One region of the Pseudomonas sp. MM211 genome, then DNA from elsewhere that is predicted to be linked to it. Evidence: predicted binding sites of a transcription regulator. Region 1 holds the regulator's gene; each other region holds the start of a gene.
What was found. Region 1 encodes sigma-54, which starts transcription at its own class of promoters, with help from an activator protein. Its sites were predicted from a motif close to ANTGGCATNNANNTTGCTNT; they were not measured.
Positions count from the first base shown of each region.

Region 2: the regulator sigma-54 is predicted to act here: its motif matches at 2,195-2,214, upstream of glnK (P-II family nitrogen regulator).
Region 3: the regulator sigma-54 is predicted to act here: its motif matches at 5,383-5,402, upstream of flgB (flagellar basal body rod protein FlgB).
Region 4: the regulator sigma-54 is predicted to act here: its motif matches at 2,091-2,110, upstream of K5Q02_RS00720 (pilin).

Region 1 covers NZ_CP081942.1:46,395-54,276, reverse strand. The annotation lists gene K5Q02_RS00280 (class II fumarate hydratase) at 1-160, shown strand, start outside; gene K5Q02_RS00275 (hypothetical protein) at 226-675, shown strand; gene K5Q02_RS00270 (superoxide dismutase) at 689-1,300, shown strand; gene K5Q02_RS00265 (ZIP family metal transporter) at 1,334-2,230, shown strand; gene K5Q02_RS00260 (HPr family phosphocarrier protein) at 2,237-2,509, opposite strand; gene rapZ (RNase adapter RapZ) at 2,522-3,379, opposite strand; gene ptsN (PTS IIA-like nitrogen regulatory protein PtsN) at 3,399-3,863, opposite strand; gene hpf (ribosome hibernation-promoting factor, HPF/YfiA family) at 3,879-4,187, opposite strand; gene K5Q02_RS00240 (RNA polymerase factor sigma-54) at 4,271-5,779, opposite strand; gene lptB (LPS export ABC transporter ATP-binding protein) at 5,951-6,676, opposite strand; gene lptA (lipopolysaccharide transport periplasmic protein LptA) at 6,679-7,221, opposite strand; gene lptC (LPS export ABC transporter periplasmic protein LptC) at 7,208-7,777, opposite strand; gene K5Q02_RS00220 (KdsC family phosphatase) at 7,788-7,882, opposite strand, start outside.
Region 2 covers NZ_CP081942.1:1,481,114-1,488,995, forward strand. The annotation lists gene K5Q02_RS06605 (YifB family Mg chelatase-like AAA ATPase) at 162-1,652, opposite strand; gene K5Q02_RS06610 (accessory factor UbiK family protein) at 1,734-2,006, opposite strand; gene glnK (P-II family nitrogen regulator) at 2,407-2,745, shown strand; gene K5Q02_RS06620 (ammonium transporter) at 2,787-4,103, shown strand; gene K5Q02_RS06625 (ammonium transporter) at 4,222-5,475, shown strand; gene K5Q02_RS06630 (secondary thiamine-phosphate synthase enzyme YjbQ) at 5,620-6,045, shown strand; gene sutA (transcriptional regulator SutA) at 6,122-6,442, shown strand; gene K5Q02_RS06640 (HAD family hydrolase) at 6,593-7,288, opposite strand; gene xerC (tyrosine recombinase XerC) at 7,285-7,882, opposite strand, start outside.
Region 3 covers NZ_CP081942.1:2,705,663-2,713,544, forward strand. The annotation lists gene K5Q02_RS12400 (MFS transporter) at 1-476, shown strand, start outside; gene K5Q02_RS12405 (flagellar brake protein) at 547-1,236, opposite strand; gene K5Q02_RS12410 (flagella synthesis protein FlgN) at 1,377-1,844, opposite strand; gene flgM (flagellar biosynthesis anti-sigma factor FlgM) at 1,950-2,285, opposite strand; gene flgA (flagellar basal body P-ring formation chaperone FlgA) at 2,450-3,208, opposite strand; gene K5Q02_RS12425 (chemotaxis protein CheV) at 3,288-4,226, shown strand; gene cheR (protein-glutamate O-methyltransferase CheR) at 4,334-5,161, shown strand; gene flgB (flagellar basal body rod protein FlgB) at 5,450-5,860, shown strand; gene flgC (flagellar basal body rod protein FlgC) at 5,872-6,315, shown strand; gene flgD (flagellar hook assembly protein FlgD) at 6,330-7,004, shown strand; gene K5Q02_RS12450 (flagellar hook protein FlgE) at 7,048-7,882, shown strand, end outside.
Region 4 covers NZ_CP081942.1:161,170-169,051, reverse strand. The annotation lists gene K5Q02_RS00730 (type II secretion system F family protein) at 1-188, opposite strand, end outside; gene pilB (type IV-A pilus assembly ATPase PilB) at 191-1,897, opposite strand; gene K5Q02_RS00720 (pilin) at 2,156-2,575, shown strand; gene K5Q02_RS00715 (O-antigen ligase family protein) at 2,654-4,027, shown strand; gene tfpZ (TfpX/TfpZ family type IV pilin accessory protein) at 4,515-5,249, shown strand; gene K5Q02_RS00705 (peptide chain release factor 3) at 5,611-7,194, opposite strand; gene K5Q02_RS00700 (DUF192 domain-containing protein) at 7,348-7,785, shown strand.

The DNA of each region.
Region 1 (7,882 bases):
GAACCCGCTGATTGGTTATCAGAAGGCTGCGGAAATCGCCAAGAAGGCGTATCGCGAAGGTCGGCCGATCATCGACGTGGCCGAGGAAATGACCGATCTGGGACGTGCCGAACTGGAGCAGTTGCTCAACCCGGAACGCCTTACCGAAGGTGGTCTGTAACCGTTGAAACCGCCGCGCAGGTCATGTGCCTGCGCATTTTCGCCTCAGGGCGAGGAGGCAATCCCATGGAGCAGTGGAAGCGACTCATCCAGGCCGGTAACCGCTACTTCGCCGAAGGTTCCTGGGTCGAGGCGCGGGAGCAGTATCTGCAGGCGCTGGCGCTTGCCCAGGTACTGTTCGAGCGCTGGCGGGATGCCGATGCTGCGGTGGCGGCTTTCGTCGTTTCTCAGCACAACCTGGCCGATCTGCAACTGATGATCGGTCATCCGGAAGAGTCCGCCGAGCACCTCTGTGCCTGCCATGAACACCTGCTGCGCTGCATGGGCAGTGAGCACCTGTCGCCGTCTTTGCGCCAGGCTGCGCTCAATCACAGCGGCCGAACCTACACCAGTCTGTTGAACTTTGTCGCCGAGCACGGGGCCTACCCCCGTACGGATCGATTGTTGGGCGCTCATGCGCCTGGCGATGCTTCACCGGCAGAACGCCCAGCGTCTGTCGTTCGTCAGTACCATTAGAAGGAGTGAAACCATGCCGTATAGCCTGCCTGCTCTGCCTTACGCCTACGATGCCCTGGAACCGCACATCGATGCGCAAACCATGGAAATCCATCACAGCAAGCACCACCAGACCTACGTCAACAACCTCAATGCCGCTCTGGAAGGCAACTCGCTTGGCGAGCTGCCGGTCGAAGAGCTGCTCACTCGCCTCAAGGAAGTGCCGGAAGACAAGCGCGGTGCGGTGATCAACAACGGTGGTGGGCATGCCAACCATTCGCTGTTCTGGACCGTGATGAGCACCAGTGGCGGTGGTGAGCCCCAAGGTGAGTTGAAAGCCGCCATCGACAGCCAGCTGGGTGGCCTGGAGGCTTTCAAGGAAGCCTTCACCAAAGCCGCACTTACCCGCTTCGGCAGCGGCTGGGCCTGGCTCAGCGTAACGCCACAGAAGAAGCTGGTGGTTGAAAGCACCGGCAACCAGGACAGCCCGTTGATGAACGGTAATACGCCGATTCTGGGTCTGGACGTGTGGGAGCATGCCTACTACCTGCGCTACCAGAACCGTCGCCCCGAATACATCGGTGCGTTTTACAACGTCGTCGATTGGGCCGAAGTAGCGCGTCGCTATCAGGCCGCTCTGGCTTGATTGCATGCCTATGAGCCGGCATCGAGTGTACGCATGAGCCCACTGCACGAGTTGATCGCGGTCAATGGCCGTTCCTTTCGCTATGCATTGGGACTGATGCTGCTCGTCGTCGGCGGCACCATCCTTGCCATCAAGGTCTGGAGTGGTTTGCAGAGCCGGCTTTCGCCGGCTCTGTGGTATGCCTGGCAAGGCGGCATGCTGTGTGCTCTTGGCACAGCCCTGGGCGCCTTGCCAGTTATTTTCATGCGCAGCATTTCGGCACGTTCTTACACGGCCATGCTGGGTTTCGGTGGGGGCATGATGCTCGCTGCCAGTCTTTTTTCACTACTCCCGCCAGCTTTTCAGCTGACTCACGAGCAGAGCCTGACCGCTAGTCAGGGCTCGCTGCTGGTCGCCGCGGGAGTGGTGCTCGGTGCTGGTGCCTTATGGGCGCTGGGCCACTGGTTGTCTCGTACATCGCGAGCGAGCCTGCGGGCAGATCAGGGCGTCGGCTTGAGCGTCTGGCTGTTCGTTATCGCCATCGTTCTGCACAACGTGCCGGAAGGAATGGCGGTCGGTGTGGCGGCCGCGGCCAATCTGTCGAATGCCGATGGATTGGCGCTGGGGATTGCGTTGCAGGACGTGCCCGAGGGGCTGATTATCGCCCTGGTGCTGGCGGGGGCGGGAATGTCGCGATGGAAGGCGGTTTTCTGCGGCGCCGCCTCCGGGTTGGTCGAGCCGATGTTCGCGCTGCTTTCGGCCTGGTTGGTCGGCGTGTCGTTGCAGTTGCTGCCCTGGGGGCTGGCGATCGCGGCGGGGGCAATGCTCTTGGTGGTGATACGCGAGATCATTCCCAAGCTGTATCGACGCAGTGACATGCCACCGGCCGTACTGGGTTTTGCGTCGGGGTTCGTGCTGATGTTGGCTGTGGGCAATGCCCTGAACGTCTGAGGGCGATCACTCGCCTTCGTCGAAGTAGTTATTGATCAGGTCAATCAGCGCCTGCAGTGCTTCCTCTTCCCGCTCGCCCTCGGTCGCCAGATGCACGATGGTGCCCTTGCCGGCGGCGAGCATCATCACCGCCATGATGCTCTTGCCATCTACCAGGCTCTCGACGCTGCGCCCGATTCTCACCTGGCAGGGAAAACGCCCTGCGACCCCGACGAACTTGGCGGCCGCACGCGCGTGCAGGCCGAGTTTGTTGATGATGGTGATTTCACAGGCGGGCATCGCGGCAATTCCTTAACTGAGGTCGCGGTGGCGGATCTGAACGTTCTTCAGCAGCGGTTTGAGGGCATGCCCCAGGCGGTTGGCTAGGTACACCGAACGATGATGGCCGCCGGTGCAGCCAATCGCAACGGTGACGTAGGAGCGGTTGCTGGCGGCGAAGCGCGGCAGCCATTTGTGCAGGTAGGTGAAGATGTCCTGGTACATGTCCTGGACGTCCTCTTGGGCGGCCAGGTATTCCTCTACGGGCTGTTCGAGGCCGGTGAAGTCACGCAGTTCAGGCTTCCAGTAGGGGTTGGGCAGGCAGCGTACGTCGAACACCAGGTCTGCATCCACCGGCATTCCCCGTTTAAAACCGAAGGATTCGATCAGATAGGCAGTGCCCGGCTCCGGCTGGTTGAGCAGGCGCAGCTTGAGGGTGTCGCGCAACTGATAAAGATTCAGGTGAGTGGTGTCGATCTTCAGGTCGGCACGGTCGATGATCGGGCTGAGCAGTTTGGTCTCGTCGACCATGGCTTCGGCCAGCGAGCGCTGGTCGTTGGTCAGCGGGTGACGTCTGCGCGTCTCCGAAAAGCGCTTGAGCAGGGTTTCTTCGCTGGCATCCAGATACAGGACATCGCAACGGATGTTGCGGCCGCGCACTTCATCAAGCAGTTCGGAAAAGCGCTTGAGCTGGCTAGGCAGGTTGCGTGCGTCTATCGACACCGCCACTTGCGGGTGCAATAGCTCGGTATGCAACAACGCCCGTTCGGCCAGCTCGGGAAGCAGGCCGGCAGGCAGGTTGTCGATGCAATAGAAACCGTTGTCCTCGAGCACGTCGAGAGCGGTGCTCTTGCCTGAGCCGGAACGGCCGCTGACGATAATCAGGCGCATGGGCTCATCCTGTGTAGGGCTATTGGCCGTTCTGCACGTTCACTACGGTCTGGTACAGCGACTCACTGTCTTGAGCCTGGCGCAGTCGCTCGCGAACGTCCTCGCGGTCGAACATGCTGGCGATCTGGCGCAGCAGTTCCAGGTGCTCATCGGTCGCCGCTTCGGGCACCAGCAGCACGAACAGCAGATCGACGGGCGCGCCGTCGATAGCGTCGAAGTCGACCGCAGCATCGAGTTTCAGCAGTGCACTGATCGGTGAGCTGCAGCCGGGCAGGCGGCAGTGAGGGATGGCGATGCCATTACCAAAACCGGTCGAGCCGAGCTTTTCACGGGCAATCAGGCTTGCATAGATGGTCTGGCCATCGAGATCGGGCAAGTCGCGCGCGATCACGGCAGCAATCTGTTCGAGTACACGCTTTTTACTGCCACCCGGCACGTTCACGAGGGAACGGCCGGGGGTCAGGATATTTTCAAGTCGGATCATAGGAGAAGGACGAGGTCAGCGGGCCATTGCGCCCTGCTGGCGGTCGAGCTGTTTTTCCTTGTGCTTGATGAGTTGGCGGTCGAGTTTGTCGGTCAGTAGATCGATTGCAGCGTACATGTCTTCATGCTCGGCATTGGCCACCACTTCGCCTCCGGCGATATGCAAGGTAGCTTCGACTTTCTGCTTGAGCTTCTCGACCTCCAGGATGACCTGCACGTTGGTGATCTTGTCGAAGTGCCGCTCGAGACGTCCGAGCTTTTCTTCGATGTAGCTGCGTAGTGCGTCTGTCACATCCAGCTGGTGTCCACTGATGTTGACTTGCATACCGCTTCTCCTTGTTGCCGTGTGTGAGTGGCAGGCGTTGGGCCTGCCGCAGGAACACTGGGGCATATTGCTACAAGGGCACCTTACATCAGCCGTTTGCGTTCGCTCGAAGGCGCTATACCGAGCGATTCACGGTACTTGGCGACTGTGCGGCGCGCCACTTGAATGCCCTGTGCTTCCAGTAAACCAGCGATCTTGCTATCGCTCAATGGCTTTTTCGCATTTTCCGCAGCGACCAGTTTTTTGATGATCGCGCGAATCGCGGTGGAGGAACATTCGCCGCCTTCGGAGGTGCTGACGTGGCTGGAGAAGAAGTATTTCAGCTCGTAAATGCCACGCGGTGTATGCATGTATTTCTGGGTGGTGACTCGTGAGATGGTCGACTCGTGCATGCCTACTGCTTCCGCGATGTCATGCAGCACCAGCGGCTTCATGGCTTCGTCGCCGTAGTCGAGGAAGCCGCGCTGGTGCTCGACGATCTGCGTCGCGACCTTCATCAGGGTCTCGTTGCGGCTCTGCAGGCTCTTGATGAACCAGCGCGCTTCCTGCAACTGATTGCGCATGAAGGTGTTGTCGGCGCTGGAGTCGGCACGTTTCACGAAGCCTGCGTACTGTGCGTTGACGCGCAGGCGCGGCATGGCTTCCTGGTTGAGCTCTACCAGCCAGCGATCGTTGTGCTTGCGCACGATCACGTCAGGCACCACGTACTCGGGCTCGCTTGATTCGATCTGCGAGCCAGGGCGCGGGTTGAGGCTTTGAATCAGCTCGATGACCGGGCGCAGCTCGTCTTCCTTGAGCTTCATGCGGCGCATCAACTGGCTGTAGTCGCGGCTGCCGAGCAGGTCGAGATAATCGCCAGTGAGGCGCAGGGCCTCGCTCAACCAGGGCGTGTTGGCCGGCAGCTGGCGCAGTTGCAGTAGCAGGCATTCACGCAGGTCACGGGCGGCGATGCCGGACGGTTCGAACTGCTGGATGCGGTGCAGCACGGCTTCGACTTCATCGAGCTCGACATCGAGTTCTGGGTCGAAGGCGTCGGTGATTTCTTCGAGGGTTTCTTCGAGGTAGCCCTGACCGTTGATGCAGTCGATCAGGGTGACGGCGATCAGGCGATCCTTGTCGGACATCGGTGCCAGATTGAGCTGCCAGAGCATGTGGCTCTGCAGGCTTTCGCCAGCGGAGGTGCGAGTGGTGAAGTCCCATTCGTCATCATCATTGCTCGGCAGGCTGCTGGCGCTGGTCTGGTAGACGTCTTCCCAAGCGGTGTCGACCGGCAGCTCGCTGGGGATACGCTCGCCCCAATCGCCTTCTTCAAGGTTATCGACGGTCTGGGTGTTTTCCTGGAAAGTCGGCTCCTGAAATTTCTCTTCCTGGGCGGCCGCGGTGGGTGCACTTTCCGCGCCGTCGGCCATGGGATCCGAATTGTCGAAGTCGTCGCCTTCTTCCTGACGCTCGAGCATCGGGTTTGACTCCAGTGCCTCCTGGATCTCCTGTTGCAGATCCAGAGTCGACAGTTGGAGCAGGCGAATGGCTTGTTGCAGCTGCGGTGTCATCGTCAGCTGCTGGCCCATTTTCAGGACTAGCGATGGTTTCATTGCAGACCTTATCTGGCGTCTGTGCGCGATCCACGACAGGGCGCCAAAGCGCCACTAGGAAGCAAATTATATGCCTGAACCCGAGTGTTTTGCCTAGAGCCCGTTACCATTTCATTACGACCATGTCGTGGGGTAACAGGCTCTCAGGGGTACTCATCGGCGGGAAATCCGTTACAGGCGGAATTCGTGGCCCAGGTAAACTTCCTTAACCACCTGGTTGGCCAGGATCGCAGCGGAGTCACCCTCGGCGATCAGTTGGCCGTCGCTGACGATATAGGCGGTTTCGCAGATATCCAGGGTTTCGCGCACGTTGTGGTCGGTGATCAGCACGCCAATGCCTTTGGCCTTGAGGTGGTGAATGATTTGCTTGATGTCACCGACCGAGATCGGGTCGACGCCGGCGAAGGGCTCATCGAGAAGGATGAATTTCGGCGAAGTGGCGAGGGCGCGGGCGATCTCCACGCGGCGACGCTCACCACCCGAGAGGCTCATGCCCAGGTTGTCGCGGATGTGCGTTATGTGGAATTCCTGCAACAGACCTTCCAGCTCCTGCAGACGCTGCGCGCGGTTGAGATCCTTGCGTGTTTCCAGGATCGCCATGATGTTGTCGGAGACACTCAGCTTGCGAAAGATCGAGGCTTCCTGAGGCAGGTAGCCGATCCCGGCGCGAGCACGGCCATGCATGGGCTGGTGGCTGACGTCGAGATCGTCGATCAGTACGCGACCCTGATCGGCCTGAACCAAGCCGACGATCATGTAGAAACAGGTGGTCTTGCCGGCGCCGTTGGGGCCGAGCAGGCCAACAATCTGGCCGCTTTCGATGCTCAGGCTGACGTCACGAACGACCTGGCGGCCTTTATAGCTTTTGGCCAAGTGCTGGGCTTTCAAAATCGCCATCGTTATTGGCCCTGCTCGGCGGCGGGTTTCTTCTGCGGCTGGATCACCATGTCGATACGCGGGCGCGGGGTCGACACGTTGCTGCCCGTGGCGCGGCCAGCATTGACGATCTGGCGCTGGGTGTCATAGACGATCTTCTCGCCTTCGAAGGTGTTGCCTTCCTGAACCACCTTGGCCTGGTCGATCAGTACGATGCGCTCATTGGCCGCGAAGTACTGGATGGTCAAGCCGTAAGCCTTGACGATTTGCTTGTCGATCGAGGGTTTCTGCTCGTAATAGGCTGGTTTGCCCACCGAGGTGAACACATCGACTTCACCCTGTGCATTCTGGGTGATGGTGACGGTGTCGCCAGTGATTTTTAGAGTGCCCTGAGTGATGACGACATCGCCGCGGTACACCGCCACGCCTTGCTTGTCGTCCAGCTCAGCACTGTCGGCCTGCACGCGGATCGGTTGATCGCGGTCGCTCGGCAGAGCCCAGGCGCTTGCGCTTCCGAGCGTGGCGCCGAGGCTGAGAAGTAGGGGGAGGGTTTTAACGAACCTCATGCTGGCCTCTTACGTTGGACTGCAGGAGCATCCTGCCGTCATTCAAGTACGCTTTCATTCCTTGTGCCGTGGTCACCCCGTTGGCCGCGTCGATTCTAACGGCTTGCTGGGTCTGCGCATATTCCTTCTGTGGGAATACGGTCAGGCGGCTGGTGGTAAGTATAGTGGCGCGGCCCTTTTCGTCTGTGCGTTCAACGCGAACCTGGTCGATCAACTCGACCTCTTCGCCATCGGGACCTACTTCACCGCGGGCGCTGCGTACCTTCCAGGGGAGTTCGGTGCCGCGGAACAGGTTCATGCGCGGTTCGGTGAGCAGGGTGATGTCGGTGCTTTGCACGTGCTCGAGGCGGTCGCTGGTCATGTCGCTCTGCACCTTGCCATCGGGCAGGTACTGCACGCTGCGAGCATTTACGGCGTAGAAGTCGATGGGATTTTCCGGGCCGCTCTGCTGTGGGGCGCTGGAGAAACTGTCCGGGTTGATGTTCCAGTACCCGGCTGCCACCAGCAGCAGGGCGCCGAAGGTCAGCAGGACGGGTGTGATGAATTTGCGCAACATCAGTAAACCCCTAAAGGTAGGCGGCTTGGGCGGCTTCGAGAGTGCCCTGGCCACGCATGATCAGTTCGCAGAATTCGCGTGCCGCACCTTCGCCGCCGCGCGCTT
Region 2 (7,882 bases), 1.4 Mb from region 1:
GCCAGATCAGGCAGGCGGACGGATGGAGAAACGACTCGGTCTATCGGATGGCCGCCAAAGGCGGAAGGCCCGCGATTGTACCATCACGATAGTCAGGTTCTTGAATGTGCCAGCTATCGATAGGTTTGCTTGCGGTTTTGTTCAGCTTATTTCTGCATCCTTCACAGGTTGGTGCGGTACTGCAGAGCTTCTGCCAGATGCTGGCGGCTGATCGCCTCTTGCGCCTGCAGATCTGCCAGTGTGCGTGCTACCTTGAGCACGCGGTGAGCGGAACGCAGTGATAAGGTCAGGCGTTCGCAAGCGTGCTCCAGCCATTGGCGGTCGATGTCGCTCAGGGCGCAGTGCTCACGTAATCCTGGTAGGTCGAGAAAGGCATTGGCGACACCCTGGCGGCGTAACTGGATATCCCGCGCCGCGGCGACTCGAGCCGCCGCTGTTGCACTGCTTTCGCGGCTTTCCTGTGGCATGCCGAGCGCCGTGCTTTCTCGGGCAACGGTAATATGCAGGTCGATGCGATCGAGCAGCGGGCCGGACAGCTTGCCGCGATAGCGCTGGATCTGATCCGGGCTGCAGCGGCAGCGGCCGCTGGGGTCACCGAGAAAGCCGCAGGGGCAGGGGTTCATGGCGGCGACGAGTTGGAACCTGGCAGGGAAGCTGACTTTGTCGCGGGCCCGGGCGATAACGATATGACCGCTTTCAAGTGGCTCTCTGAGCACCTCGAGGACGCGCCTGTCGAACTCGGGCAACTCGTCCAAGAACAGCACTCCGTGGTGAGCGAGGGTGATTTCTCCGGGTTGAGGACGACTGCCGCCACCCACCAACGCCGGCCCCGATGCGCTGTGATGGGGATGCCTAAATGGTCGCTGCGGCCAGCTCTGTAAAGGGGTGTGACTGGCGACCGAGCGAATCGCCGCAACCTGCAGGGCCTCTTCTTCTGTAAGGGGCGGCAGCAAGCCGGGTAGACGGCTCGCCAGTAGCGTTTTGCCCGTGCCAGGTGGGCCGCTCAGCAGCAGATTGTGCACCCCGGCAGCAGCCACCAGCAGAGCACGCTTGGCAGCAATTTGCCCCTGCACTTCGGCCAGATCCGGATAGGGTTGAGTGTGGCGTAGCAGGCCTTGAGCTTGGTAAACGGCCAATGGCGTCTGGCCGTTCAGGTGAGCGACCAGTTCCAAGAGATGACCGACCGCCAGCACCGTCAGCCCTGACGCCAGGCTGGCTTCTTCGGCATTTTCCTTGGGCACCACAAGGGTGCGCCCAGCTTCTCGAGCCGCCAAAGCTGCAGGCAGCACGCCTTGTACTGGACGGATGGCGCCAGATAACGCCAGTTCGCCAAGGCATTCGAGCGGGGTCAGGGAGTCTGCTGGTACCTGGCTGCTGGCGGCCAGAATGCCCAGGGCAATGGCAAGGTCGAAACGGCCGCCGTCCTTTGGTAAATCGGCTGGTGCCAGATTCAAGGTGATACGACGAGGCGGAAAATCCAGAGCGCAATTGAGGATGGCGCTGCGCACACGATCCTTACTTTCCTTGACTGCCGCTTCCGGTAACCCGACCAGCGCCAGGGACGGCAGGCCGTTGGCCAAATGGGCCTCTACGGTAACGATGGGGGCGTCTACACCAACCTGGGCGCGGCTGTGGACTACGGCCAATGACATCGATCACTCCTTGATCTTTGGGTGCTACCGGCGCTGCTGTGCGGTCGCGTTGAACGACAACCGCCCCTACTGCCGAGTATGTTACTCGACTGGTATTTGCTGTGCTGGCGCGCTGCGCGACTCGATTTCTGCGACCTTGGCTTCCAGGGCCTCGAGACGTGCACGGGTACGGGCCAGCACCACCATTTGGCTGTCGAATTCTTCGCGGCTGACTAGATCCAGCTTGCTGAGGGTGCTCTGCAATAGAGCCTTGAGCTGGCTCTCGATTTCACTGCGTGGCAAGGGGGTATCACCGCTGAGCAGGCGCGTGGCCTGGCTGCTGAGGGCGTCGAGCAGAGCTTTGGGTGGCAGCATGGGAACCTTCCGAAAACGAGTGTCGGCAGTGTAGCACGGCGTGTTTTTAGGGCTGCCTGACGTTGGCGCACCAATAGTGTGCGATTGAGGGGGCTGCGTGGCGCTGTTCTGGTGCGACATCCGCTCGGAAGACTTCCAGGCAAGCCTTTGTAGGCCCGTAACGTCCTGCAACGAGGCGCTTTGCCGTTATTGGCAAGCTTTCTGCTTAGTCGCTACTGACCCATGCACCGATGCGGTTCGGTTGTATCGTGCGGGCGGGGAATGTTTCGCCGGGAGCAGTTGGTGGTATCGGATCAGCCTGTCTTGGCAACCGGTGCATACAAAAGCCAGACACTGAGCTTAGACTTGCAGCGGGGTAATAATTCCTGGGGCAAGTCCACCTTACACGGGAGAGAGTTTCATGAAACTAGTCACTGCCATCATCAAGCCGTTCAAGCTGGACGACGTCCGCGAGTCGCTATCGGAAATCGGGGTGCAAGGCATCACCGTGACCGAAGTGAAAGGCTTCGGTCGTCAGAAAGGTCACACCGAGCTGTACCGCGGTGCCGAATATGTCGTCGACTTCCTGCCCAAGGTGAAGATCGATGTGGCCATCGCCGACGATCAGTTGGATCGTGTCATCGAAGCAATCACCAAGGCTGCCAACACCGGCAAGATCGGTGACGGCAAGATTTTCGTTGTAAACCTAGAGCAGGCGATCCGCATCCGTACCGGCGAAACCGATACCGACGCGATCTAAGCTCCGCCCCCCACCCCCCAAATCGTCCCAGGAGTTAAATCATGACTCTGCGAAAAGTCGCAGGGCTCGGAGCCCTTTCGTCCCTGTTTTTCCCAGGCTTGGCCATGGCTCAGGAGGCGACGCTGAATTCCGGTGACACCGCCTGGATGCTGACCGCCACTGCTTTGGTGCTGTTCATGACCATCCCCGGTCTGGCGCTGTTCTACGCAGGCATGGTGCGTTCCAAGAACGTCCTCTCGGTGATGATGCAGTGCTTTGCCATTACCGCGTTGATGAGCCTCCTGTGGTTCGCCTACGGCTACAGCCTGGCGTTCGACACCACCGGGATGGAAGCTGGTGTGACCAACTTCAGCTCCTTCGTGGGCGGTTTGGGCAACATGTTTCTCGGTAACCTGACCAAGGAATCGCTGACCGCGGCCTTCCCGGAAAGCGTGTTCGTCACCTTCCAGATGACCTTCGCCATCATCACCCCTGCACTGATTGTCGGTGCCTTTGCCGAGCGCATGAAGTTCTCGGCGATGCTGGTGTTCATGACCGTATGGTTCACCCTGGTCTATGCGCCAATCGCGCACATGGTCTGGGGCGGCGACGGTGCACTGATGTGGGACTGGGGCGTGCTGGACTTCGCTGGCGGCACCGTGGTGCACATCAACGCCGGTATCGCTGGCCTGGTGGCGTGCATCGTGCTCGGCAAGCGCAAGGGTTTCCCGAGCGTGGCCATGGCGCCGCACAACCTGGGTTACACCCTGATCGGTGCTGCGATGCTGTGGGTCGGCTGGTTCGGCTTCAACGCCGGCTCCGCTGCTGCCGCTGACCAGACCGCTGGCATGGCCATGCTGGTTACCCAGATCGCTACCGCTGCTGCTGCCCTGAGCTGGATGTTCGCCGAGTGGGTCGCACACGGTAAGCCAAGTGCTCTGGGCATCGCCTCCGGTGTGGTCGCAGGTCTGGTTGCCATCACCCCTGCTGCCGGCACCGTCGGCCCGATGGGCGCGATGATCATCGGTCTGTCGTCTGGCGTGATCTGCTTCTTCTGCGCCACCAGCCTCAAGCGCAAGCTGGGCTACGACGATTCCCTCGACGTCTTCGGCGTACACGGCGTGGGCGGCATCGTCGGCGCGCTGCTGACCGGTATCTTCGCAGCACCTGCCCTGGGCGGTTTCGGCGAAGTCGAGAACATCGGCCTGCAGCTGTGGATCCAGTTCAAAGGCGTCGCCTTTACCGTGATCTACACCGCCATCGTGACCTTCGTGATCCTCAAGGTCATCGATGTGGTGATGGGGCTGCGTGTCACTGAAGAAGAAGAGTCGGTCGGCCTCGACCTGGCTCAGCACAACGAGCGTGGCTACATCCTGTAAGTATCAGGGGCCCGCTGCTTGCGGCGGGCCCAAAGCACACGGAGTGCGCCCGGAGCCAACCCGGGCGCCTCGACCGAACAGCGCTGCTAAAAGCGCAACGGCCAGAGGTGAATGAATAATGGACAACACAGCATTGACTGCACTGCAGTACGGTTTCGATACCTTCTACTTCCTGATTTGTGGCGCCCTGGTGATGTGGATGGCGGCGGGCTTCGCCATGCTCGAAGCAGGCCTGGTACGCGCCAAGAACACCACCGAGATTCTCGCCAAGAACGTGGCCCTGTTTGCCATCGCCTGCATCATGTATCTGCTGATCGGCTACTACATCATGTACTCCAGCCCTGAAGGCGGCATCCTGCCGAACTTCGGCTTTCTGATCGGTGACGAGAACAGCGTCGAGTCCGTGCTGGCCGGTGGCGAAGACGCCCCCTATTACGCCGCACGTTCGGACTTCTTCTTCCAGATCGTGTTCGCTGCTACCTGCATGTCCATCGTGTCGGGTGCCGTGGCCGAGCGCATGAAACTGTGGTCGTTCATCGCCTTCGCGGTGGTCATGACCGCGATCATCTACCCGGTTCAGGGCTTCTGGAAATGGGGCGGCGGTTTCCTCGACGCAGCCGGTTTCCTCGATTTCGCCGGTTCCAGTGTCGTACACATGGCGGGCGCTGCGGCCGCTCTGGCCGGTGTGATCCTGCTCGGTGCGCGTAAGGGCAAGTACGGCGCCAATGGCCAGATCAACGCCATCCCGGGCGCCAACCTGCCGCTGGCTACCCTGGGCATGTTCATCCTGTGGATGGGCTGGTTCGGCTTCAACGGTGGCTCGCAGCTGAAGATGAGCACCATCGAAGACGCCAACGCCGTCGCTCAGGTGTTCGTCAACACCAACATGGCCGCTGCTGGTGGCCTGATCGCTGCGCTGATCGTAGCGCGCATCCTGTTCGGCAAGGCTGACCTGACCATGGCCATCAACGGTGCGTTGGCTGGCCTGGTGTCGATCACCGCCGAACCGCTGACCCCGACTGCGCTGCAGGCCACCTTGATCGGTGGTGTCGGTGGTGTGCTGGTGGTGTTCGCTATCCTCGGCTTCGACAAGATCAAGATCGACGATCCGGTCGGTGCCATCTCCGTACACGGCGCTGCCGGTATCTGGGGCACCCTGGCCGTCTGCCTGACCAATAGCGACGCCAGCCTTGGCGCACAGCTGCTGGGTATCGCCAGCATCTTCGCCTGGGTGTTCATTGCCAGCCTGATCGTCTGGGGCATCATCAAGGTAACGGTTGGCCTGCGGGTATCCGAGGAAGAGGAATACGAAGGTGTCGACCTGGTCGAGTGCGGGATGGAAGCCTATCCCGAGTTCACCAACAAGAAGTGATCTGATCGACCTGGGCTGAAGGTTTCGGCCTTCCAGCACCTCATCACGAAAAATGATGGTCGAACAATCGCAAAGGGCGCTCAGGCGCCCTTTGTTTTTTTCTACGGCGCGCTAGAATGCGCCCGTTGAAAAGAGGACGACGATATGTGGCAGCAACGGCTGATCAGCTTGCGTCCACGGGCACGAGGCTTTCACCTCGTAACCGATGAGTTGCAGGATGCGTTACCGGAACTGGCGAGCTACAGGGTAGGTCTGTTACACCTGTGGCTGCAGCACACGTCGGCGTCACTGACCGTCAACGAGAATGCCGACCCGGCGGTACGCCGTGACTTCGAGCGCTTTTTTCGCCGTCTCGTCCCTGAGGACGCAACGGGGTATGAGCACTGCGACGAAGGCCCGGACGATCTGCCTGCGCACTTCAAGTCGAGCGTGTTGGGCGTTCAGTTGCAGCTGCCCGTGAGTAATGGGCGTCTGGCACTGGGCACCTGGCAAGGGATTTACCTGGGCGAGCACCGTGAGCAGGGTGGTGCGCGTCGAGTGTTGGCGACCTTGCAAGGTACGGCAAATTGAATTTTTTCCAGGCGTTCGGCAACGTTGGACGACTGGGCTATAACTAACCTGCTTTTCGCAAGTCATGAGGCTGAACATGAGCGACGAAGAACTGGAACAAGACGAGCTGGAAGGCGCAGACGAGGACGACGGCGAGGAGCTGGCGGCCGCGGATGGTGATGTAGCCGATGACGACAGCGAGTCCGATAGCGCGGCGCCCGCCAAGGGCAAAGCGAAGAAGGCTGTCGAAGTTGAAGAGCTGCCGAGTGTCGAAGCCAAGCAGAAGGAACGCGATGCACTGGCTCGCGCCATGGAAGAGTTCCTCTCCCGTGGTGGCAAGGTGCAGGAAGTGGAGCCCAACGTGGTTTCCGATCCGCCCAAGAAGCCAGACAGCAAATACGGCAGTCGCCCCATCTGAGGCAAAGCCGGTTGCACACGAAAAAGCCCGCCTTCTCAGGCGGGCTTTTGCTTTTTGGTCGCCGAGAATGCGCTGCTGAACATGCGATTGGTGGGCTGAAGCCCACCCTGCGACAATCACCCCTGTAGGGTGGGCTTTAGCCCACCAACACTACGCCCAGCGTTGCAGCAGTGCCGGTAGCTCGCTGAGGCTGCGGATCTGCGCGTCGGCCTCGTCGTCGCCATCCCAGGCCTTGCCTTGGGGGTTGAACCACACCGCGCGCCAGCCTGCTGCGCGTGCGCCGGCGATATCGTCACCCGGATGATCACCAATATGCACAGCCTGTTCGGCGTGCATGCCGGAGCGGCTGAGCGCTTCCTGGAATGGTTTGGGATCGGGTTTGCCGACGCCCAGCTCTTCGGCGCAGAGGATAAAGCTGAAGTAGTCGGCCAGCCCCAGGCGGCGTACGTCGGCGTTACCGTTGGTGATCACGCCTAGATGGTACTGGTTGGCTAGCTGCTCCAGTGTGGCGACGGTATCGGCAAAGAAGGTGATCGCGTGCCGCGCTTCGAGCATGGCCTGGAAGGCGCCTTCGGCCAGGTGTTGGGCTTCGTCGGGAGCATGACCGACACCTTCCAGGGCGTGACGCAGGGTGCGGCGGCGCAGCTCGCTAAGGCGATACTTCAGGCTAGGCTCGGCCTCCAGCAGGCGACCGCGGGTCTGCCCCAGGTAATCCACCGGCTGGCTTGCCAGGCGCGGTGCGTGGGCGCTGATCCAGTCACGCATGGCGGTCTCGGCACCCAGTATCACCGGGCGGTTGTCCCACAGGGTGTCATCGAGGTCGAAGGTGACCAGACGGATGCTCATGAGTCCTGTTCCTTGCTGCGTTTGGCCCGTGGATGAGCGCTGTCGTAGACCTTGCTCAGGTGCTGGAAGTCCAGGTGGGTGTAGATCTGCGTGGTGGCGATGTCGGCATGGCCCAGTAGCTCCTGTACCGCACGCAGATCCTGGGAGGATTCGAGCATATGGCTGGCGAAGGAGTGACGCAGCATGTGCGGATGGATGTGCTGACCCAACTCGCTGATACCTGCCTGGCGAACCCGCAGCTGCACCGCACGGGCGCCGATGCGTCGCCCCTGGCGGCTGATGAATACCGCGCCATCCGCCGGGTTGGCCAGGGCGCGCAGAGGCAGCCATTGCTCCATGGCTTCACGGGCCTTGCTGCCGACCGGCAGCTCACGCACCTTGTTGCCCTTGCCGACCACTCGCACCAAGCCTGCAGGCAGGTCGAGGCCGTCGATATTTAGCGCGACCAGTTCCGACAGGCGCAGCCCCGAGGAATAGAACAGCTCGAGCATCGCGTGATCGCGGCGGGCGATTAAATCGTCTTCCTGGGCGCCATCGAGCAATTGGCTGGCGCGATCCACATCCAGCACCTTTGGCAGCCTGCGTTCGCCTTTG
Region 3 (7,882 bases), 2.6 Mb from region 1:
CGTTGTTGCTGCTGATTTCAGTTGGTTTTGTTGTCAGCATGCTGCAGTTCAGTCTTTACCCCCTGGCTGTAGCGTTCGCCAATGACCATGTCGAGGCGGATCGGCGTGTGTCGTTGACGGCGATGCTGCTTGTGACATTTGGTGTCGGTGCTTGTATCGGGCCGCTGCTGGTCGGTGTGTTGATGCGTTTTTTCGGCGCCAACATGTTGTACGCCTTCTTCTGCGTCTGCGGCCTGTTCCTGGTCTGGAGAGTGCGCTCGAACATCGTCACGCATCTCCATCAGGTCGATGATGCGCCGCTGCAGCACGTGGCGATGCCCGTGAACATGACCGCTTCACCACTGGTGGCTGCGCTGGATCCACGTGTCGATGAGCAGGTTGTTCAGGATCAGATGCTTGAGCCCGTTGTGATCGATCCTGATGTGCAGACTGACGCCGATTCTGCAGATAAGCCTACGGCACCGACGCAAGCCTGATCAGTCCGGGAATTGTTGATGTTTCAGTGCAACCCGAGCAGCTGAAACGTCATCAGGCCCTAGAGGCGATTCATAGAAAGGTGTCGCTCTCGAAGCGGCGCGCTTCGCGTTGTAACTGATAGACGAAGCGCTCCACCAGTCGCTGTTGCAGCCCGCTTAAGTTGGCGAAATGCAGGCCGACGAAGGTGAGATCAAGCTTCTCGTCATAACGAGCATGACGCAGCTCTACGGAGGCTTCCAGTCTGCCTATCGGAAGCTGGGCGCAGAAGCCTTCATAGACTTGGCCCGGCTGCAGCTTTTCGCTGGCGTTGCCGGGGAGGCGAACCTTGCAGCCCGAAGCGGAAATATCGAGCATCAGTCCTTCCAGTGGAGTACGCAGCTTGGCTCCGTCGAGTTCCACCTTGACCTGGTCTGACTGCTTGAGCGCTGCTCTGAACGCGTTGCGACGCTGATGATAAAGCACCATCTGGGGAATTTCGCCGCTGTAGCAGCGCTCTCCCTGATACTCACTTACCTGCATGCCGGCTGGGCAATCCCAGGCGATCAGTACCCCGTCATGCAGAGATTCGACGCGGAAAGCTTCGCCGTTCTGCAGGTAGCGCTCGCCATCACTGGGGATCATCTCGTCGAGAATTAGCAGATTCTGATCGCGGTCTACCTCTATCACAAAGCTTTGGAAGCGCTGATTGCGCTCCTTGAACATGATGATCAGGGGGTCATGGTGGTGTTGCAGAAGGCGTAGGTTGGCAACAATTTCCATCGGTGCTTTGAGCACTTTCGGAGGTTGCGGGCCATCGTCCTGGGCGAAGGGGTTGGACACGAACCAGTGATCTCCGGGGCATGGTACTGCTGCGTCAATGATAATGCCGTTTCGGCATCATTGCGCATCTTGTTGTTATGTCAGGCCTGGCTGAGTGGGCGCTTGCTGCCGATTTTAGCGGTGCCACCGCTGCTGTCATAGAGCGAAGGCGTTTCGTTGCCGCGCAAAATGCCGAGCATGTTTTCCGTTGATTTCTGGCTTGATCGGATGATCCGGCCATTGCGCAGGTTGGCGCTCTGGCAGCTCTCCAGCAGGCTACTCAGTTTATCGCTAGCGGTCACTAGAGCATCACCCTGATCCGAACGCTCGGCGAGCGCCAGCAAGCCGGCGCGATCAGCGCTCAGGTTGAAGCCGAGGAGTATCTGGGTGCGATGCTTGCCATGCTGATCAAGGCTGGCCAGCAAGGGCTGCTTGTCTGCCAGTATCTGCTGCAGGCGCGGCAAATCATGCTCGCTCAGGGCCTGGAATTCGGCTTCGATCAGCTCAAGCAATTGCTCGGCGTGGCCGATACTTTCATTGAATAGGTCGAGCAGGGGCGTAGCGTTCATAAGCGGGCTCTCTGGGGAAGAAACTGTTCAAGGTCTGCCGGCCAACAAGCCAGCAAAACGGCGAACGGTTTCTAGGCGTCCAACACCCCAGTACAAGCCCGAAGACTAGCGCTGGGACTCGAAATTGAGCAGTTTGCTCGCGACGCGCTGGCTATCGACCTGGTAAGTGCCGTCAGTAATGGCTTGCTTGAGCTTGGCTACCCGGTCGGTATCGACGGCAGGCTGGTCGCGCAGCTTGTCGACGGTTTTCTGTAATTGCTGTGCTTCACTGCTCAGCTGAACGGATTCACCGCTCTTGGCGCTGACAGCCGCTTTCTGGGCGGCGGCTTCGTTACCACCGGCCTTGTTGTCGATGGCTTCGTTCTTGCCGCCCTGGGCGCTACCGGCACGTGTTGTGCTGGCTGGCGTGGTGCTGTTGAGTCGGTTGAAATCGATGACCATGATGCAAAACCTCTGACAGAGTTTGGACGCTTGCCTAGTTTGTCGGCTATGCCCAGGAAAACTTTAGGCAAAAAAATTGCGTCGCTTGCACAGTCTAAAACACCCTCATTCTCCAGTCAGCCAATCCGTTCGACAATGCCTGTAGAAATAAATGCAAGTCATGCCTACATGGAGACTTCAACCTGCCCCGGGCCTAACACTCGGGCGCGAACCACCCGCTGCGAGCGCTGGTTGCGCACACTGATCTGCTTACCCACGGCTCCGTCTGAAAGCGCCTCGCCGGGCATGCGCACATTGATGCCGCCGCTGCGTGCGCTGATCACCACCTGGTCGCCGCGCCGGATTACCTCTGCCTGACGGATGTGTATGGGGGCCAATACCTGGTCTGGCAGCATCGCGCGGGTGGCTTTTCTGCCGATCGCTTGTTCAACATCGGTCATGTAGCCCTGGTTGAGCAAGCCTACATCTCGCTCCGCCAGCATTATATCGGCTTCGCTTAGCACGCCTTCGCGTTTGACTGGCCGCACCAGGGTAACCACCTCACGGTAGAGGCGCACCTGGCCGGGAACGAATACCGTCCAAGGTGCTGCTCCATCGCAACGTACGCGCATGGTCACTCTGCCTACTGGCTCAACTGGTGTTTCCAGGGTCGTCGTCAGCGATTGATCACATAACGGTAGTCGCAGGCGTGGATCCAAGCGGTTGATCTGAATCTCGTGGCGAGCCTGGATATTGCTGCGCTGCAAATAGTCCTCAACGGCTTGCTCAAGAAAGCGCTGAGTCTCGCCGATAAGCTGATCGGGCAGAGTGACTGAGGCAGTTGTCAGCGTGCTATAGCCGAGTGCCAGTAAAGCAGGTAAAACTGCCAAGCAACGAAGGCTCTTGGTTATCGAGCGTCGAATAATTGTCGTTTGTGCATTCATGCCTGGTTGGAAGCAAGGTGCGTGCCGCCTGCTACGCTAACTAAATCTGATGTGTTACTGGAATCATGGGAGCCCGTACATGGCCGGTGTGATGGATTCGGTCAACCAGCGTACTCAGCTGGTTGGGCAGAATCGCCTAGAACTGCTGCTGTTTCGTCTCGATGGCCCACAGCTGTACGGGATCAACGTCTTCAAGGTGAAGGAGGTGTTGCAATGCCCGAAACTCACCATCATGCCCAAGTCGAGCCCGGTGGTTCGTGGTGTGGCGAGCATCCGCGGCGGCACTATTCCGATTCTTGATCTGTCAATGGCGACAGGCAAGCGGCCTTTGGGTGGTGATCTGCAGAGCAGCTTCGTCATCATCACCGAGTACAACACCAAGGTGCAGGGTTTCTTGGTGCGCTCTGTGGAGCGCATCGTCAACATGAACTGGGAAGAAATTCACCCGCCGCCCAAGGGGGCAGGGCGCGATCACTATCTGACGGCAGTAACGCGTCTGGATGACAAGCTGGTCGAAATCATCGACGTAGAGAAAATTCTCGCCGAAGTAGCGCCGACCTCCGAGGTTATCTCCGTTGGCGTGGTGGACGTTGAGACCCAGACCAAGGCCGTCAGTCAGCATGTGCTGATCGTCGATGACTCTTCGGTCGCGCGTAAACAGGTGATGCGTTGTCTGCAGACGGTCGGCGTCGAGGTAACGGCATTGAATGACGGGCGTCAGGCACTGGATTTCCTACGCGCGATGGTGGATGAGGGCAAGTCGCCGGAGCAGGAGCTATTGATGATCATCTCCGACATTGAGATGCCTGAGATGGATGGCTATACGCTCACCGCGGCGATTCGCACGGATCCGCGCATGCAGAAGCTGCACATTCTCCTGCATACTTCGCTATCGGGAGTATTCAACCAAGCGATGGTGAAAAAAGTAGGTGCCAACGATTTCTTGGCGAAATTTCGTCCGGATGATTTGGCTTCTCGTGTGGTCGAACGCATCAAGTCGAGCGATCACTCGGCATAAGGTATGAGTTGCCTGGTGTTTTTGGCCGGGTGCTGGCGGTAAAGTCGGTAGGCGTGCATTGGCGCGCTTGCCGTATTCGACTTTCATAGATGGGCGAGGCTTCGCGAGTGTCTTCAGGTAATTTGGATTTCGAACAGTTCCGGATCTTTCTGGAAAAAGCCTGTGGCATCGTACTGGGTAGCAATAAGCAGTACCTGGTTTCCAGTCGGCTGAACAAGCTGATGGAGACCAACGGCATCAAGACGCTGGGTGAGTTGGTGCAGCGCATGCAGACTCAGCCACGCAGTGGGTTGCGCGAGCAGGTAGTCGACGCCATGACCACCAATGAAACCCTGTGGTTTCGTGATGCCTACCCGTTCGAAGTGCTCAAAAATCGTGTGCTGCCCGAGCTCACCAAGGCCTATCCGGGGCAGCGGCTGCGTATCTGGTCGGCGGCCTGTTCGTCGGGGCAGGAGCCGTATTCGCTGTCGATGAGCATCGATGAGTTCGAGCGCAGCAATATCGGCCAGCTCAAGACTGGTGTGCAGATCGTGGCTACCGATCTGTCACCGACCATGCTCAATAACTGTAAATCGGGCGAGTACGATAGCTTGGCCATGGGCCGCGGGCTCGCTCAGGAGCGTCTGCAGCGTTATTTCGATCCCAAAGGGCCTGGGCGCTGGGTGGTCAAGCCCGCGATCAAGAGCCGCGTCGAGTTCCGCCCGCTGAACTTGCTGGACAGCTATGCGAGCCTCGGCAAGTTCGACATCGTGTTCTGCCGCAACGTACTCATCTACTTCTCCGCCGAGGTGAAGAAGGACATCCTCACGCGCATTCACGCCATGCTCAAGCCAGGCGGCTATCTGTTCCTCGGCGCTTCTGAAGCCCTCAACGGCTTGCCGGAGAAATACCAGATGGTGCAGTGCAGCCCCGGGATCATTTACAAAGCTAAGTGATCCGACTCGCGAATAGAAAACGGGAGGCCTTGGCCTCCCGTTTTCTATTCTGCCTTTCCCATTACGCCTGACAGTGTTCTGTCACTTGCGCGTCAGAAAAGCGGCAAATCTCCGTCGGATTGCCGCTGCCACCTTGCCAATCGGCGGAAAAGCTTTGCCGCTTGGATCTCTTGTTTCTTTTGTTTTTGGCGTATCAGGCTGATTTATAAGATAAAAAATAAATTGGCACGTGCTTTGCTGTGAGGTTTGTACGCAAACAGGCTCGCCGCCACGGCAAAGGTTCCTGAGATGAGCATCAGCTTCGATAGCGCACTTGGCATTCATGAGAAGGCATTGGGCTTCCGCGCCCAGCGTGCAGAGGTGTTGGCCAACAATATGGCTAACGCCGATACCCCCAACTACAAGGCCAGGGATCTGGACTTCGCCTCCGTGCTGGCCCAGCAGGCAGCCAAGAGTGGCGGCAGCGGTAATTCGGGGCTGAAAACCACGAATAGCCGCCATATCGCAGCAGAAGGCGTGCCAATGGGCGATGCGGCGCTGGCCTATCGAACACCGACTGCGCCTTCGATCGATCAGAACACCGTCGATGCTCAGCTCGAACAAGCCAATTATGCCGAGAACTCGGTTGCCTTCCAGGCCAGCTTCACGCTGCTAAACAGTAAATTCAAAGGGCTCGTCAGCGCCCTGCGTGGTGAATAAAGGAGCCCGATATGTCACTTACCAGCGTTTTCAACATCGCCGGAACCGGCATGAGTGCCCAGAGCACTCGCCTGAATACCATTTCCAGCAACATCGCCAACGCCGAATCGGTCTCATCGAGCATCGATCAGACCTATCGGGCGCGTCACCCGGTGTTCGCTACCGTGTTTCAGCAGGCGCAGGGCGGTGAAAACGGCTCGCTGTTCGCTGATCAGGATCAGTCGGGTGCTGGTGTTCAGGTGCTTGGTATCGTCGAGGATCAGAGCAGTCTGATGCCACGCTACGAGCCTAACCACCCGGCCGCCGACGAAGCCGGCTATGTGTATTACCCCAACGTCAACGTGGTCGAGGAGATGGCGGACATGATTTCTGCCAGTCGCGCCTTCCAGACCAACGTGGAAATGATGAATACCGCCAAACAGATGATGCAGCGCGTTCTGACCTTGGGTCAGTGAGCCGGGAGTGAGAAATGAGCACTGTTGATGGCGTCAGCTCCAGTTCGGTACTGGACAAGTATCAGGTCAAGCAGGATTCCACCACACAGAACAAGGAGCTGGGCAAGGATCAGTTCCTCAACCTGCTGGTGGCGCAGCTGAATAACCAGAACCCACTAGAGCCTCAGGGCAACGGCGAGTTCATCGCGCAGTTGGCGCAATTCAGTACTGTGGAAGGGGTCGAGAAGCTCAACTCGAGCATGGAGACCATTTTGTCCGGCTATCAGTCCTCCCAGGCCCTGCAGGCTTCTTCGCTGGTCGGTCGCAAGGTGATCGTGCCGGTGGACAAGGCGGTGGTCGATACCAGTGAAAGCTTCAAGGCCAGTGCGGTGCTGCCAACCAGTAGCAGCAACGTGTACGTCAACGTGTATGACAGTGCCGGTTCGGTGGTCAGTCGTATCAATCTGGGTGAGCAGCAGGCTGGCAACGTGAGCTTCATCTGGGACGGCAAGGACTCCAGCGGCAATGTGATGAAGCCGGGCACTTACAGGTTCGAAGCACAGGCGACCTATGGCAATGAAACCAAGGGGCTCTACACCTTGCTGCCGGCCAACGTCGACAGCGTCACCCTGGGTGGCAACGAATTGATGCTCAATCTTGCGGGTATTGGCAATGTGCCGCTGTCGCAGGTGCAGGTCATTGGTCAGTAATTAACAGGCTGTAACTGCCGGGCTTTCGGCAAGGAGATTTTTCATGTCGTTCAATATCGGTCTTAGTGGCCTGCGCGCTGCGACCAGTGACCTCAACGTGACGGGTAACAACATTGCCAACGCCGGTACCGCTGGCTTCAAGCAGTCGCGTGCCGAGTTCGCCGACCTGTATGCCTCGTCGATGCTCAGCAGCGGATCCAACCCCATCGGTAGTGGGGTGCTGCTCAGCGATGTATCGCAGCTGTTCAGCCAAGGCAACATCAACTACACGCAGAACTCGCTGGATCTGGCCATCAATGGCAGCGGTTTCTTCCGTACCAGTAACAACGGTGATATCAGCTATACCCGTGCCGGTTACTTCGGTACCGACCGCGAAGGCTTCATCGTCAACAACTTCGGGCATAACCTGCAGGGTTATGGGGTAGACGCCAACGGCAACCTTCAGAACGGCATCATCAGCAACCTGAGGGTGGAAACGTCCAGCCAGGCGCCGCGGGCGACGGGTACTATTACTCAGCCGTTCAACCTGAACTCGACTGAAACCGTTCCAGTGCTGCGGCAGAGTGCCTATGACGGAGCCTACCAAACGGCCTTCAATGGTTCACTGTTGCCGGGTAACCCCAACCCGACTCCTGCTGAGATCGCGGCTGCGACTGCGGCAGCCACTCCAGCAGAGCTTGCGGCCGCGAATGCAGCGGGCGCTACTGCGGGCTCCACTGCGGCCAACGCCTCTTTCAACCCGGCGGATCCGACCAGTTACAACCGATCGACGTCGGTGAATATTTATGATGCTCAGGGCAATGCTCACTCCTTTACCCAGTACTTTGTGAAGACCGGTGCCAATAGCTGGGACATGAAGATTCTGGTCGACGGCCGTA
Region 4 (7,882 bases), 110 kb from region 1:
TTCTTACCGCTACCGCTAAGGCTGATGCCCTTCTTACGCACTTTGGTTGGGTTGATGCCTTGCTTGCGCAATTGCGCCTTGACCAAGGCAGGGTTTTGCCCGTTGAGTTCGCCTTTGATGCTGCTGCCCCTACGATCCTTACCTTCCCAGATAAAGGTGCTGGTCTTGGGCGCTTTTGCTGCTGCCATGGTTAATCCTTGGTCACGCGGTTGACTTCCTCAAGGCTGGTAACGCCTTGCATGGCCTTCAGCAGCGCTGAAGTACGCAGGTCGTTGAAGCCGTCTTTTCGCATCTGTATGGAAATATCGATGGAGTTGCCTTCCTCCATGATAATCCTCTGCAGGCTCGGCGTGTTTTTAACCACTTCATAAATACCGACACGACCTTTGTAACCGTTCTTGCAATTTTCACAGCCAACCGGGCCGTAAATTTTGAAGGTTCCAAGCTTGTCCTGGGGGAAACCTTCCTCCAGCAAAGCCTCGTCAGGAATCGGTATTTCTTTCTTGCAGCTATTGCAGAGCTTACGCGCCAAGCGCTGGGCAATGATCAGGTTTACCGAGGTGGCGATGTTGAAGGAGGGCACGCCCATATTGCGCAAACGGGTCAGGGTTTCCGCTGCGCTGTTGGTGTGCAGGGTCGACATCACCATATGGCCGGTCTGTGCGGCCTTGATAGCAATGGAGGCCGTGTCCAAGTCGCGAATCTCGCCGACCATGATGATGTCAGGGTCTTGGCGCAGGAACGCACGCAGTGCCTGAGTGAAGTCCATGCCCTGCTTGGGGTTGACGTTGACCTGATTGATCCCTTCCAGGTTGATCTCCACCGGATCTTCCGCCGTGGAAATATTCACGTCCGGGGTATTGAGGATGTTGAGGCCAGTGTAGAGAGAGACCGTTTTGCCAGACCCTGTTGGGCCCGTTACCAGAATCATTCCCTGTGGTTGCTTGAGTGCAGCCATATATAGGTCTTTCTGGCTTTCCTCGTAGCCCAGGGCATCGATCCCCATTTGCGCGCTGGAGGAATCGAGAATCCGCATCACGATCTTCTCGCCCCACAGGGTGGGCAGAGTGTTGACGCGGAAATCGATGGACTTGCTTTTGGATATTTTCATCTTTATACGGCCGTCCTGCGGCTTGCGCCGTTCGGAGATGTCCAGGCCAGCCATAACCTTCAAACGTGCAGATATACGCGGTGCCAACTGAATCGGCGGGCGTGCCGTCTCATGCAGAATGCCGTCGGTACGAAAACGCACGCGGTAAGCTTTTTCATAGGGTTCGAAGTGGAGATCGGATGAGCCGCCTTTGATCGCATCGAGCAGCATTTTATTGACGAAGCGCACCACTGGCGCATCATCAGCATCCTGGCCGCTGCCATCGTTGATCTTCTTGTCATCTTCGACCGACTCGGTCTCTAGGCCATCGAGATCTACATCGCCCAGATCGTCCAAGCCGCTATGGGCGGTATCGAAGAACTTATCGATGGCATCGCCCAGCTTGTCATCCTCGACCAGCAGCGCTTCCGTGGAAAGGCCAGTACTGAACTGAATGTCCGTGACGGCTTGATGATTTGACGGGTCTGATATACCTACGAACAACTTGTTGCCACGCCGCCAAAGGGGCAATGTTCGATGCTGGCGGACAAGCTTTTCGCTGACTAGATCCTTGGGCTGACTTTCCTTGTCCAGTGCGCTGAGGTCGAAATAAGCTACGCCAAACTGATCTGCGGCTAGCTCCGCGAGCGCGCGACTCTTTACCAGTTTGTTCTGTGCAAGGTAGGTGACCAGCGACAGTTTATTGCGCTTGGCCTGCGCTTGCGCCTGCTGAGCGGCCTTCTCGTCCAACAGCTCAGCCAGTACCACCTGCTTGGCCAGGCCGGAAAGTGGAATGTTCTCGCTCATGGGCACCTCACGTCTTTGAATGGGTGCGTTATAGCGCAGATGCCGTGGGCTGCCAAACGGCCGGCAGCAATATGACGAAAAATGTCACAAGCTGCGCAACAGCGCTAGAGGGCTCGGGCTTTTAATGTGCTCTAGATCCGCGCTTCTTTTGATTCCTTTAGTTATGCTCCCCACAACGTTAGGTTTCGGGAAAGTTGGCATGGCTTCTGCTTTCTGTTTGGCAGGCTTGTCTGCCTGACCTTAACACTGGAGATACACATGAAAGCTCAAATGCAAAAAGGTTTTACCCTGATCGAACTGATGATCGTTGTTGCGATCATCGGCATCCTGGCTGCTGTTGCAATCCCTGCCTACCAAGATTATACCGTTCGCTCGAACGCAGCTGCTGCTCTGGCCGAAGTTACTCCTGGTAAAGTAGGCTTTGAGCAAGCTATCAATGAAGGTAAGACGCCGTCGTTGACCTCCACCGATCAAGGTTACATTGGTATTTCCTCCTCTACCTCGTACTGCGATGTTACTCTGACTACAACTGCTCCGTTTGCGATTACTTGCGCCACTAAAGGTGGTAATGCTACCAACTTTAATACAAAGAACATTGTTCTGACTCGTACCGCAAATGGTGTGTGGGGCTGTACCAGTACTTTGGATGTCAAGTACAAACCAGGCAAGTGCTCTTGATCTAGTTTGTTGCTGAGGCCTCTTTAAGAAAGAGGTTTAGAGAGCGGCTTATGTCGCTCTTTTTTTTGGGTGGTTAATGTGTTTAAAGATTTTTTTGCTCCTCTTTTAGTACTCGTATCAATTTGCTTTTTCTCTAGCACGGCTGTGGTTTATTGGTTTTTTTCTAATAGCTGGCTTGAGCAACAGCGTATTTTCCAATTGCTGTTGCTTCTGGTTGTGTTATCAGTATTTTTGGTTCTTGGTCGGGCGCGCCTAGACGAAAAGCTTTGCGTGCCTTGGATGCTCGTTTTTATGCTCGGTGCTGTTTCATCAATTTTCGCGCAATATCCAATCTATGGGTTTTATGAATGGTCTAAAGCGGTTGGGTTGTTTTTCTTGGTTTTGACGGGAGGAACTTTTTTTTCTGAGAAAAGATGGCTGGTGGCGGTGCTGTTTGTTGCGAGCATTCTGTGCTTTTTACTGGCGTACCAATTTATATTATTTTACCTGATGGCGTTTGTTAGTGGCGAGCTCGATCTGAATCCCTATGTCTTGTATCCAGGGTTTGATAATCCTAGGTTTTATTCTCAAGTTGTAATTATTCTGTTGCCGTTACTTGTGTGCTTGGCTGCTTTATGCGCTGAGAAAGGTCGGCGTTCAGTTGCTTGTTTTATTTTTTTTGTCTGCATAGTTCAATGGTCGCTTCTGATCGCCTTGGCAGGGCGTGGTTCTTGGCTTGCTGTGGCTCTCGCAAACTTAATAGTTCTATTGTTCTTTAATCGTTTCCGGAAGTTTTTATTACTAAACTTGTATGCGGTGATTGGAGGCTTTCTTTTATATCTGTTAATGTTTTTTTTGATTCCATGGTCTCTAGGACTTACGCATGATTTCCCCTCTGGCTTGCGAGGTGGATTGTCCGCCCGTGATGTACTCTGGTCAAAAGCGCTAGAGATGACCTTCGCAAACCCATGGCTGGGTGTAGGCCCTATGCATTTTTCTGCGGAGTGGAACCATATTGCGGCTCACCCACATCAAATGGTGCTGCAGTGGGCGGCCGAGTGGGGCATTCCGGCAGCTTCTATCGCCATAACGTTGATTGCTGCTGGAATGTGGCGGGGATTTCAGCATATTCGAACATCAAGCAGGGCTCATGAGTTCGATGTGGCCGTGTGGGTCTCATTGTGTTCCGCTCTGGTACTCGCTCAGGTTGATGGTGTATTCGTTATGCCTTTTACCGAAGGGTGGCTCGCAGTTGTAGCGGGTGTAGCTTTGTCCCGCTGGAGCAAGAGTCAAGCGCCTTTCGGTGCACATATCGTTATGCTAAAGGTGCTTGCTCTGCCTGCCTTGCTTGTGATTGTTTTTCTGTTGATTGTGGATGTTCCCCATATTTACGAGAAACAAGTTCGATTTTGGGAGATTGAAAAGATTGGTAGTCCGCCAAGGTTCTGGGATCAAGGATGGATTCCCATGTAGCCAATTCAAGTAATGTTCTATTTTTTAAAGCTTTGAGGGTAGGTGCTTTGAGGAATATTGTAATTCGTGATTTTAGCTTGGTTGAGGTAATGACGGTTGTGACCCATCTCTCTGCCTTGTTATGAGAGTTATTTGCTTGGTTCACAAATAAAAAAGGCGCATGGCGAACTATTTTTTATCGAGAGAGGGGGGGCACAAGGTCGCGCCGCTATGAGTAATCCTGAGCTCGGTTATATGCCATCTAGTGTGGTCGTTTCCAGTACTATATGGCAAGGATTTAGCCAGATAGTACTGTTGTGTTTGGTGTTGTAATGGGCGCAGAAGCCAGTCGTTCGCTACTAATGGGGTAAAGACTTCAGAAGTTCGCGAGGTCGGAGGGTGGTGGCGATGCGATGGCGATTCCGATGTGGGGTGGAAAAATAGCTATCGTCCCAAAGGATGTTAATTCACTTCTCATGCATTGTTGATTTTTTTGAGGTTATTTTTCGTGCAGGATCGAATTAGGGCGTTTCTTGTTCATTTTTTCTTGTCAACCATTATTGTGTCGATAGCGATTTTTTTTGTTTGTTATTTATGGTATCCCGCTCCGCTGGGGAGAGCCATTGGTGTGTGGGATGTTTTACTTTTAATAGCGGTTGTAGATATCGTTCTGGGGCCGGTTCTCACATTTGTGGTGTTTGATAAGAGTAAAAGTAGCCTGTTTTGGGATTTGTCTTTTATAGCGTTGCTGCAGCTGTCTGCATTGTTTTATGGCGTTTGGACATGTTTTGAGGGGCGCCCGGCTTGGATCGTTTTTGACGAGAAAAGGTTTGAGTTGGTACGCGCATTAGACCTTGATCATCGCGGTCTTGATGAGGCGTTGCCTCGCTACCAAAAACCGAGTTCCTGGGGCGTGCAATGGGTAGCAGCTATAGAGCCTGCAGAGGTTAGTAAGAGAAACGAGATATTGTGGGAGTCTGCGTTAATTGGAGTTGAGCTTTCCATGCGCCCGGAATTTTATCAAGAGTTGAGTGCCGCAGAGCTTACTATCTCTTCGGCTATGAGAGGTCTTGAAGAGTTGAAGCTATTCAATAAACCTGGTGATGTCGCGATTGCTCTTAGAAAATGGCCAAAAGCGCAGGCATGGTTACCTTTGAAGGCAAATAAACACTCAATGACTGTACTGCTAGATGACCATAGTAAGCCACTGGGGGTAGTTGATCTAAAGCCTTGGGACGAGTGACAGCTTTTTAGTTGCACTATCTCCGTATGGCGTGTGACCTTGAAATGCGTTAGTCGTATTATCGCGATATGACGGGGGCGTAGGATGGATTAGCCGAAGGCGTAATCCGTCGGCTACCGCGAACCTGCTGCCCCCCTCCCCGACTTGTGCGGGGCTGCTTGGAGTTTGTTTTGTGCCGGGTTCTGGCGGCGGATAACGTCTTTGGCTAATACGCCCTACGATCTGAATCGTAGTCTAGTGTTGAGCGGTGTGATCCCTAGAGGCAAGTGCAGAGAATCCGCCAGACATGCCGTCTAACGCGCAAAAGAACCGGCTCTAAGTGGGCCGGTTCTTTTATATCCCGACTTCACGTATGCACCAATCAATGATGCTCGCGTGTCGCGCGGAATTTCACGTCGGGCCAGCGTTCTTCCATCAGGCTCAGGTTGACGCGGGTGGGCGCCAGGTAGGTGAGGTGGCCGCCGCCGTCGAGAGCGAGGTTTTCTACGGCCTTGTTGGAAAATTCTTCCAGCTTCTTCTTGTCGCTGCATTCGATCCAGCGGGCTGACCAGACGGTGATCGGCTCGTAGCCGCACTCGACCTTGTATTCCTCTTTCAGGCGGCTGGCGACCACGTCGAACTGCAGCACACCGACGGCGCCGAGGATAATGTCGTTGCTGCGTTCGGGGAAGAACACCTGGGTCGCGCCTTCTTCGGCGAGCTGCTGCAGGCCTTGGCGCAGTTGCTTGGACTTGAGTGGATCCTTCAGACGTACGCGGCGGAATAGTTCCGGAGCGAAGTGCGGAATACCGGTGAAGCCCAAGGTTTCGCCTTCGCTGAAGGTATCGCCGATCTGGATGGTGCCGTGGTTGTGCAGGCCGATGATGTCGCCGGCCCAGGCTTCTTCGAGCATTTCACGCTCGGAGGAGAAGAAGGTCAGGGCGTCGCCGATGCGCACGTCCTTGCCGGTGCGCACGTGGCGCATCTTCATGCCTTTCTCGTACTTGCCCGAGCAGATGCGCATGAAGGCGATACGGTCGCGGTGCTTGGGATCCATGTTCGCCTGGATCTTGAACACGAAGCCGGTGAATTTCTCTTCAACTGGCTGCACGGTGCGCTCGTTAGCGACGCGGGCCAACGGGCGCGGTGCCCAATCGACTACGGCATCGAGCACATGGTCGACCCCGAAATTGCCCAGCGCGGTGCCGAAGAACACCGGGGTCAACTGACCATTAAGAAATTCTTCCTGATTGAATGTGTGGCAGGCGCCCTGTACCAGCTCCAGTTGCTCGACGAAGCGCTCGTACTCATCGCCCAGGTGGGCACGGGCTTCGTCGGAGTCGAGTTTCTCGATGATCTTGGTCGCGGTGCGCTCGTGGCCATGGCCCGGCGTATAGACGATGATGTAGTCATCGGCGAGGTGGTAAACGCCTTTGAAGTCGCGGTAGCAACCGATCGGCCAGGTGATCGGCGCGGCCTTGATCTTGAGAACCGCCTCGATCTCGTCGAGCAGCTCGATAGGGTCGCGGATATCGCGGTCCAGCTTGTTGATGAAGCTGACGATTGGCGTGTCGCGTAGCCGGCAGACGTCCATCAGGGCGATGGTGCGTGGCTCGACACCTTTACCGCCGTCGAGCACCATCAGCGCCGAGTCCACCGCGGTCAGGGTGCGGTAGGTATCTTCCGAGAAGTCTTCGTGGCCGGGGGTGTCGAGCAGGTTGACCATGTGCTCGCGATAGGGGAACTGCATCACCGAGGTGGTGATGGAAATCCCGCGCTGCTTCTCCATCTCCATCCAGTCGGAGGTCGCGTGGCGGTCGGACTTACGCGACTTGACCGTACCTGCAACGGCGATTGCCTGCCCCATCAGCAGCAGCTTCTCGGTGATGGTGGTTTTACCGGCGTCGGGGTGCGAAATGATGGCGAAAGTACGGCGCTTGGCGACTTCGGCGGCCTGAATGGTCATGGATACGTGCCTGCTTGAAAGCGTTGGCGGGCCGAGTAAGCCCGTAAAAAGGCGCGATTATAGCGGTAATGCAACGGCACTGGGGGCATCTGCAGTGCCGCAAACGGACGCTTGTCGGTAGGATCACCTCTTTATTCAGGTTCGAGGTCACTCATGGTACGCCGGGTTCTGCGCAGCATCATGATTGGCGCCTTGGGGCTCACGTGTTCTGTCGCCCAGGCGAGCCTGCCCGAGTGTCACATCCGTTTCCCCAATGGCATGAGCTTGGCTTTGCCGCTTGCAGCGACAACGGAAGCGCGCACGGTGGGGCTGTCTGCCCGTGACGACATCGGCAGCGGCATGCTCTTCGCCTGGCCGGAGGAGGGGATGCGCGAGCTGTGGATGAAAGACACCCGTGTGCCGCTTTCGGCGGCCTTCATCGATGCCCGCGGCGTGGTACGCAGAGTGGTCAATATGCAGCCCTATAGCCTGCAACGGCATGGCTCGAAGGAGCCGGTGCGCTACATCATCGAAGTGGGCAAAGGCGGCTTCGGCGAACTTGGTGTGGTGGTGGGGAGCCGCGTCGGGATCGATTGCCCACAGGGTGGGTAAGACGTTAAACAGCTGAAAAGACGGCGCACATATTTGGCTGATCCTTTTGATCGGTAATTCGGCTGACAGTCCCGTAGGCGCTGCTGTTACACTATCA